Regions from separate parts of the Roseibium sp. M-1 genome, predicted to be linked through region 4. Evidence: predicted binding sites of a transcription regulator. Region 4 holds the regulator's gene; each other region holds the start of a gene.
What was found. The regulator PhoB, encoded in region 4, activates phosphate uptake and scavenging genes when phosphate is short. The targets are predictions, from matches to a motif close to TGTCATNNANCTGTCAT.
Positions count from the first base shown of each region.

Region 1: ACX3M4_RS07340 (DapH/DapD/GlmU-related protein) is a predicted target of PhoB. The motif match lies at 892-908, and genes of this name have one in related genera.
Region 2: ACX3M4_RS29075 (bifunctional 2',3'-cyclic-nucleotide 2'-phosphodiesterase/3'-nucleotidase) is a predicted target of PhoB. The motif match lies at 1,071-1,087, and genes of this name have one in related genera.
Region 3: ACX3M4_RS23260 (alkaline phosphatase) is a predicted target of PhoB. The motif match lies at 1,302-1,318, and genes of this name have one in related genera.

Region 1 covers NZ_CM137257.1:1,611,135-1,613,334, forward strand. The annotation lists gene phnC (phosphonate ABC transporter ATP-binding protein) at 1-587, opposite strand, end outside; gene ACX3M4_RS07340 (DapH/DapD/GlmU-related protein) at 1,035-1,661, shown strand; gene ACX3M4_RS07345 (helix-turn-helix domain-containing protein) at 1,752-2,200, shown strand, end outside.
Region 2 covers NZ_CM137257.1:6,455,890-6,458,089, forward strand. The annotation lists gene ACX3M4_RS29075 (bifunctional 2',3'-cyclic-nucleotide 2'-phosphodiesterase/3'-nucleotidase) at 1-962, opposite strand, end outside; gene ACX3M4_RS29080 (lytic murein transglycosylase) at 1,237-2,043, opposite strand.
Region 3 covers NZ_CM137257.1:5,127,590-5,129,789, reverse strand. The annotation lists gene ACX3M4_RS23265 (DeoR/GlpR family DNA-binding transcription regulator) at 121-927, opposite strand; gene ACX3M4_RS23260 (alkaline phosphatase) at 1,381-2,200, shown strand, end outside.
Region 4 covers NZ_CM137257.1:2,265,586-2,267,785, reverse strand. The annotation lists gene phoU (phosphate signaling complex protein PhoU) at 1-494, shown strand, start outside; gene phoB (phosphate regulon transcriptional regulator PhoB) at 569-1,267, shown strand; gene ACX3M4_RS10245 (GcrA family cell cycle regulator) at 1,543-2,076, opposite strand.

The sequences.
Region 1 (2,200 bases), 650 kb from region 4:
TTGTTGTCGCGCTCATGGATTTCGCGCAGGGCGTCCATGACGATCTTGGCGTTCATCGGATCGAGCGAGGCAATCGGCTCGTCCGCCAGGATCATGTGCGGATCCTGCATCAGGGCGCGGGCAATCGCGACGCGCTGCTGCTGGCCGCCGGACAGTTCCTCGGCGCGCTTTACCGCCTCCTGGGCGATGCCCAGGCGATCGAGCGCGGCCAGGGCAGAATTGACGTCGTCCGGGCTGAAGATGTTGAAGAGGCTTTTCAAGGTGCCATGGCCATTGAGGCGGCCAAGCATCACGTTGGTGACCACATCCAGGCGCGGCACGAGATTGAATTGCTGGAACACCATGGCGCAGTCGCGCTGCCAACGGCGCATCATGCCTCCCTTGAGGCTGAGGATGTCCCGGCCCTCGAACAGGATCGCGCCCGACGACGCCGGCGTCAGCCGGTTGATCATGCGCAGGAGCGTCGACTTGCCCGCTCCAGAACGGCCGATGACGCCGATCATCTGCGGTTTGTCGATATTAAAACTGACCTTGTTGACCGCGGTCCGAGACCCGAAGGTCTTGGTGACTTCCTGAAACTGAATCACGCGCCAGCCCTGTTCGTGTTGTTCGTGGTGCTGGGCGACAAGAGCCACCGGACGATTACATTTGGATGACAGTCTCTTGACTGCAACGTCAAAGATTTATGACAAATCAATGACATACGCCTTCGAATACCCCGAGGAACCAAAGGACCTGAAGCAATTTCCGCAGCGTGCTCATAAGCTTCTTTGAACCGCTGAAAGTCAGGGTTGCTCAACCGGCCTGTTTGCACCAGGCCAGGCGTGATCGGAAAAAAGTTCAGGCGGCGCGACTTTTTCAGCCGGCAAAGATCTGAAAAGAATTGAATACAGTCATCAGACCGTCATCAATCCGTCACCGGGCAAGGTGTCGCTCCCTATAGAAGCACGGCTGAGACCACCGACCGGAACTACACAATCGACAGACCATTGATGTCTGCCCGGAGTGCCTTTCGTCGAAACCATGGAGCCTTTATGTCTGCCCCGCACCAGAAGCCCGTCCTGACCGAAGCCCCGAACATTCATCCCGACGCCAGGGTGCTGGACTGCGAGCTCGGCATCTGGACGGAAGTGGGTGCACGCACCGAAATGCGCGAAAGCCGGATGGACGACTATTCCTATATCGTGCAGGACGGCGATGTCGTCTGGTCGACGATCGGCAAGTTCTGTTCCATTGCCCGGCGCGTCCGCATCAATCCGGGCAACCACGCCACCTGGCGGGCCTCGCAGCACCACTTCACCTACCGCGCCGCAGCCTATGACCTGGGCGACGACGATGCCGGCTTCTTCCAGTGGCGCAAGGACGACTGGGTCACCATCGGTCATGACGTCTGGATCGGTCACAATGTGACCGTTCTGGCAGGTGTCACCATCGGCACCGGTGCGATCATTGCTGCCGGTGCCGTCGTTTCCAAGGACGTCGCCCCCTATACGGTTGTCGGCGGCGTTGCCGCGAAGGAGATCAAGCGGCGCTTCACGATTGCGCAGGAACAGGCGCTCATGGACATATCCTGGTGGGACTGGAACCACGCAGAGCTGAAAGAACGCCTGCCGGACTTTCGAAATCTCTCAATCGATGAGTTTATCGAGAAATACCGTTAGGCTTGCTCCGGCAGAGATCTTGCGCCAACAGGTCAAGCTCTACTCGCCTTTTCCGGTGCCAAGGTACAAAGGAAAGGCTAGACTGACCTCATGTCCAAGGAAACCGCCGTCCTACAGACCAGTCTTGGCCCGTCCCTGCGCCGGTGGCGGGTGCTGAACCGCGTCAAGCAGGAGTCTCTTGCGCGGGAATTCGGTGTGTCGCAGACACGGATCTCCCGCTGGGAAAGCGGTGTTACGCAGCCAGACGAGGCAAATAGGCAGAAGATCACACGGCTGTTGCGGGCGTGGCCGGACTGCGCGGCCGACCGGGCATTGCTGGAACTGGTTTCCGGTTCTGCGGTGGCCGTTCATCTCGTCTGCGACCTGACCCACCGCTTGCTCGCCATGTCTCGCCCAAGGGCATCGGAATGGCGTGCACCCGTGAGCGATTTCCTAAACCGTCCACTCTGGCGCTTCGCATCCGAGGGGATCCGGGAAACGGAACGCAGGCTTGAGGAGTTCGGCTGGTTCGAAGTGGATGCGCCGGACATTGTCTACCG
Region 2 (2,200 bases), 2.4 Mb from region 4:
CCGAGATGCGAGCCCCAGAAACCACCCATGGCGGCAGGTTTGCCGAACAGCGTCCCCTTTTCACTGTCGATGCCGGGCAGGCCCTCATATTGAGAGCCCGGGAAGACGAGGTGCTGGTGGCCGGTAAAGACAGCGTCAATGCCTTCGACGGAGGCCAGGTGCAGCGACGCGTTTTCCATGCCTTCGGAATAGTCGGTTGCGTCGATGCCGGAGTGAGAGAGGGCGATGACGAGATCGCAGCCCTGTTCGCGCATTTCCGGAACGAAGGCTTTCGCCGCGGCGACGATGTCACGCGCATTGACGTTGCCTTCCAGGTGACGGCGGTCCCAGTTCATGATCTGCGGCGGCACGAAGCCGATGAAGCCGATCTTGACCGGATAGGACTTGCCGGCACCGTCGGTGACCTGCTTTTCGACGATCGCATAGGGCTTCAGGAAAAGGGCATCGTCGCGCGGATTGGAAGCCAGTGCAGTGCCGTTGACGAGGTTGGCGCAGACAACCGGGAAATTGGCGCCGGCGAGTACCTTGTTCAGGAAGTCGAGGCCGTAGTTGAATTCATGGTTGCCGAGGGTGGCGGCATCGAAATTCAGAACGTTCATGCCCTTGATGACGGGGTGCAGATCGCCCTCTTTCATGCCGCGCTCATAGGCGATGTAATCGCCCATGGGATTTCCCTGCAGGAAATCGCCGTTGTCGACGAGGACGGAATTGGTCGCTTCGTCGCGGATCTGGCGGATCAAGGTCGCGGTACGGGCAAGACCGGCCGTATCGACCGGCTTGTCGCCATAATAGTCATAGGGGAAGACATGCACATGCAGGTCGGTGGTTTCCATCAGCCGCAGATGGGCGGTGCCCTCTTTGGCCAGCACGGAATAAGGATGCAGGGCAGCGGTAAAGCCGGTTGCGGCGGCGCCCATCAAGAGGGTACGGCGGGAAATGGAAAAGTCTTTGAGCTTGGACATGAAATACTCCTGTGCGGCCGCAGGGCCGCATTGACTGCGTGCGGCGGGACCGGGACGAGGCCGGTCGCGCGCGGCAAAGCTTGCCTCGCGCGGTTCTGCGCCGCATGGATTACAATCGTATGACGGAAAAAGCTGTCCGGATAGTCAAATTTCACAGGTTGCGTCTAACCCTGCCGCATCGGACCAATCGCGTGCGAGCCTAAGCGAATTGTGCCGGTTCGCCAATGCCTCTCGACCTGGAACCGGCGCATTGCAGCGATGAATTTCAGAAGGCCTAATTGCCGATCTTCTCCGCCATCACCGATATCGTCTGCACGTAGACGCTGGCCTTGTTCCACTTCTGCAGGACCTTGTAGTTGGCGGTGCCCGGTCCCCAGCCCTGGCCGCGGCGCCAGCCGTTCTGAGCGAGGTAGTTGGCGGTGGAGGCAAGGACATCCGGTATCGAGCGGATCAGGTCACGGCGGCCGTCCCGATCATGGTCAACGGCGTAGCGGACATAACTGGAGGCCAGGAACTGGGTCTGGCCGATTTCACCAGCCCAGGCCCCCTTCATCTCCGAAGGTTGCATGTCGCGACGCTGCACGATCGTCAGGGCGGCGACCAGTTCGTTGGTGAAGAAGGCGGAGCGGCGGCAGTCATAAGCAAGTGTCGCCAGAGACTGCAGCACGGGCAGGTTGCCGGAGTAACTGCCGAAGTTGGTTTCCAGTCCCCAGATTGCCAGGATGACGGGAGCCGGAACGCCGTACTTCTTCTCAATGCTGTTGAAGATCCTTTGATAGGTCTGTCCGAGCTTCTGGCCACGGCGGATCATGGCATTGTTGACCCGCTTGGCATAGAACTGCTCGAAACTCAGCTTGAAGGAACGCTGGTTGCGATCCAGCTTGACGACTTTCGAACTGTAGCTCGCATTGGCGAGCGCGGATTGCACGGCACGCGGTTTGAGGCCGTACCCTTGAGCATTGGCGATGAAGGACTGTTTCCAGGCGTCGAAGCCGCCCGGGCCGTTGCCGCAGCTCGCGCTCCAGGCCGGCGCAGCCGTGAGGGTGGAAACTCCAAGAACGAAGGCAAAAAGCAGGCGCATCGAATCACCGCGGAAAAATGGTCAGCTTGGCGCCATTTTAGCTCATAACAACGTTGCGTCATGCTGAGCGTGAGCGAAAGCCGGGGCGCTTTCGTTCCCGTCTAGAGCCCGGCCGCAAACACCACTTCAAGAGGGGCGTGAGACCTTCAGGCGCACT
Region 3 (2,200 bases), 2.9 Mb from region 4:
TGACGGTCCTGTCCGAAAGAATTTCACCAGCCTCTGCAAGCGGCGATGCGAGTAGGCCCCGGGTCTGCGCTGCGCTTGCCCGGGGTGACGCAGAGGTATAGGTCCACAACACTCGCCGGATCAGTCCCCGCTGCTCTCTGCTGCGACAAACACTTCGGTGCTGGTTCCTTCCAGGCTGGCGAGGAAATCCGGCGGCAGCGGTCTATCTGTAAAGATTGCATCGACATCGCCCAGCTGTCCGCCACGCACATGAGCGCTGCGGCCGAACTTGCTGTGATCGAGCACGAGAAACGACTTGCGGCAATTGGCGAGGATCGATTGCCGGGCCGCCACTTCGTCCTCGTGAAAGTCCAGCAGCGTGCCGTCCTCGTCAACGCCCGCCACACCGAAGACCCCGATATCGACCTTGTAGTTGGCGAAAAAGGCTTGTGCGGCAGAGCCGAGCACGTCGCGATCGCCGTGACGGAGGCGCCCCCCGGCGATGGTGACCTGGAAGGAGGAATTGACCGAGGCGGTGAAGGCAACGTTGAGATTGTTGGTGAAGACGGCCAGCTTGTCGTGTCCGACCAGCGCCTGCATGACGATCTCAGGCGTGGTGCCGATGGAAAAGGCCAGCGACAGATTGTTCTCGACATGGCCAGCGACCAGTTTCGCAATCTGCTGCTTTTCCGGCAGGTTGAGGATCTGGCGGGTGGAGTAATGGATGTTGGAAGCAGGTGCGGGTGGTTCGACCCCGCCATGTGTCCGGCGCAGGATACCGAGTTCGCACAGGCCGTTGACGTCCCGGCGGATGGTCTGGGTGGTTACCTCGAACCGTTCGGCAAGGTCCTCGACGGAGGCAAATCCTGATTTTTGCACGAGATCCGCGATTTCGGCCTGACGTTTTGAAACTTCGATCTGACCCAGCATGTAATTCTGATCCGTCATCGTCCCCCTCCTCCGGCGCACGCCGAAGGCCATTTTTTCTAAGGCATCCTGCCGCTTCGAAAAAGCCTCACATTAAAGCGCATAGATCATTTTCATATGAACCTTATTCGACGTTCATATGAAAATGATATGACAATTCCAACGTTGTTGTCCCTTCGTCGTTTAAGCCGAGCAGCACCTGCTGGTTTCCATAAATTTTTTCCGGCAGGAAATTTCGTTTCCGCGCGTCGCTTGGGCCGGTTCTTCTTGCACGGCTAACATCTAACCAACGAAGGAGACGCGGTTTACACAGCATGGCGGCATTTTGCTCAACCCAGGCTCCGGCGGAAGCAGAATTCCCACTAACGTTATGTAATAAAATAACAAATTCAGTTCGTCATCCAGCTGTCAATCAATTGTCATGCAGCATTTCTAAGTAGCGTGCGGGATTCACCCACTTCATCGGGAGACGTTATGAAAACGATCATCTGCACTTCGCTGGCACTGGCCCTGACCGGTTCCGCCGCCCTCGCACAAGATGCCCTGCCGCAGGCCGGCAGCAAGTGGTTCACCGACGCCCAGGCCAAGATCGAGGAAATGGTCGCACGGACACCGAACACCAACCGCGCCAAGAACATCATCCTGTTCACCGCGGACGGCAACGGTGTCGGCACCAACTATGCCATCCGTCTCTTCTCCGGCCAGCAGGCCGGCGGCCTCGGCGACGACTACGTCCAGCCGCACGAAGCCTTCCCGCATTCCGCTCTGGTCAAGACCTATTCCTCCAACGGCCAGACCCCGGACTCCGCTCCGACCGCCGCCGCGATGAATTCCGGCATCAAGACCAAGAACGGCATGATCAACGTGCTCGACACCGTCAATGTCAGCGACTGTGCTGCTGGCGCTGAAGCCGGCACCAAGACCTTCGCCGAAGTTGTCTCCGGCATGGGCAAGTCCGTCGGTGTGATCTCCACCGCCCGCATCACCCACGCAACCCCGGCTGCCGTCTATGCCCGCACCGTGAACCGCGACTGGGAAGACAACTCGCTGCTGCCGGAGGGCTGCGGTCAGAAGGACATTGCCGAACAGCTGTTCGACCAGATGCAGTCCGGCGTGATCGACGTCGCCATGGGCGGCGGCCGCCGTCACTTCCTGCCGGCCGAAGTCACCGACGTTGAAGGCAAGACCGGCAAGCGCACCGACGGCCGCAACCTCGTCGAGGAAGCCCAGGCACTGGGTGCCCAGGTCGTGTTCGGCGACGAAGACTTTGCCGCCCTGACCACCGGCAACAATG
Region 4 (2,200 bases):
TCGAGCTGATCGCCCGCCGCCAGCCGATGGGCCAGGATCTGCGTGAAATCACCGCTGCGACGCGCATTGCCAACGACCTGGAACGGGTCGGTGACCTTGCCAAGAACGTTGCCAAACGCGTCATTGCCATCGACAGCGACCTGCAGTCGAAGAAGCTCGCCATCGGTGTGGAGCATATGACCGAGCTTGCCCTGTCGCAGCTGAAACAGGTTCTGGACGCCTATGCGCGCAAGGATGCGGAGGCTGCCCGCCGCGTGCAGGAAGCTGACGCCGAAGTTGATGCGATCTACACGTCCATCTTCCGCGAACTGCTCACCTACATGATGGAAGATCCGCGGGTGATCACCCAGTGCGTTCATCTGCTGTTTTGCGCCAAGAACATCGAGCGCATCGGCGATCATGCGACCAACATCGCGGAGAACGTCTATTACATGGTCACCGGCGAGCGTCTGCCGGAAGACCGGGCCAAGGTCGACGAGACCGGCGCCGTCTAACCGCCAGCCTTGCAGAAGCGGAAATCGATACGGCCGGCGCCGGAGCGCCGGCTGCGGAAATTGGAGCGAGATGTATGCCGAAGGTGCTCATCGTTGAAGACGAAGAACCGCTCAGCCTTCTTTTGAGATACAATTTGGAAGCAGAAGGATACTCGGTCGAGGCTTGTGCCCGGGGAGACGAGGCGGAGATCCGCCTGCGCGAAAGCGTGCCGGACCTGCTGCTGCTTGACTGGATGCTGCCGGGCCTCTCCGGCATCGAACTGTGCCGCCGCCTGAGGGCGCGGGAAGGTACCGAGCGCCTGCCGGTCATCATGCTGACCGCACGCGGCGAAGAAGCCGAGCGCATCCGCGGCCTGTCGACAGGTGCCGACGACTATGTCGTCAAGCCTTTCTCTGTCCCCGAACTGATGGCCCGCGTGCGTGCCATCCTGCGCCGGGCAAGCCCCGAAGTGGTGTCGACCATGCTGCGGTCCGGCGATATCGAACTCGACCGGGAAACGCACCGCGTCCGCCGCAGCACCAAGGAAATCCACCTGGGCCCGACCGAGTTCCGGCTGCTGGAATTCCTGATGACTTCGCCAGGCCGTGTATTCTCGCGCGAGCAGCTTCTGGACGGTGTCTGGGGGCACGATGTCTATGTGGACGAACGCACGGTCGACGTTCATGTCGGCCGCCTGCGCAAGGCGCTGAACAAGGGCAAGGCCAAGGACCCGATCCGCACCGTTCGCGGTGCCGGCTACGCCTTCAACGACCAGTTCACCGCGACCGTCTAAACCCCCGTTGAGCTTCAAAATGATTGAGCCCGCCGGAAAGGCGGGCTTTTTTGTACCTACCTCTCGTTGGTCATCCCGGACGCAGCGAAGCGAAGATCCGGGACCGGTGTGCCCAAGGAGGTATTTGGAAAATCGGCTTGACGGCTAAGGTTTTTGGCTCCCCGGTCCCGGCTCGCGCTTCGCTTGGCCGGGATGACGCGGAAAGGGTTACGCAATCCTAAAAAAAAGCCCGCCGATTTGGCGGGCTTTTCATGAGCTGGACTGTCAGACGGCACTCAGCCGGCCTGGGCCATCGTCTTGCGGTCGCGGCGGCGGTCGGCGACGGGCTGGTAGGCGATTTTGCAGTGATGAGCGCAATAGGGCACGCCCGCATCGGACTGGCGGCCGCAGAAATAGAAGTCGTCGGTTGCCGGATCGCCGATCGGCCATTTGCAGGTCCGCTCGGTCAGGGTCAGGATCGTGGCCCGTTGCGAGATCGGCACCAGCTCCGCGATCGGCTCGACACGCGGTTTGGCTTCGACGGCAGGCGCCGGAGCGAAGTCGGCCTTGAGGGCCGTCGCGCCGATGGACTGCGGCTGGGAGGACGGTTTCTTCGGTGCAGCGCTCGGCGCACCGGTCGCCGGGCGAGCCCGGCGCGGCTTGGCGCTGGTTGTGGAGGATTTGGCGCGGCCGGACAGACCCAGCCGGTGCACCTTGCCGATCACGGCGTTGCGGGTCACTCCACCCAGCTCGCCTGCAATCTGGCTGGCGCTCAAGCCTTCGCCCCAAAGCTTTTTCAGAAGCTCAACCCGTTCGTTCGTCCAACTCATCGCCGCACCCTTTAGTTCGGCCGCTCCGCAGCCATTAACCCCGTGTTAAGCATGCATCGGCACGCCTAATGCTGGCAGATCTAGTGCCTCTAAGTGATTTGCCTCACGAGATCTCGTGTCTCAT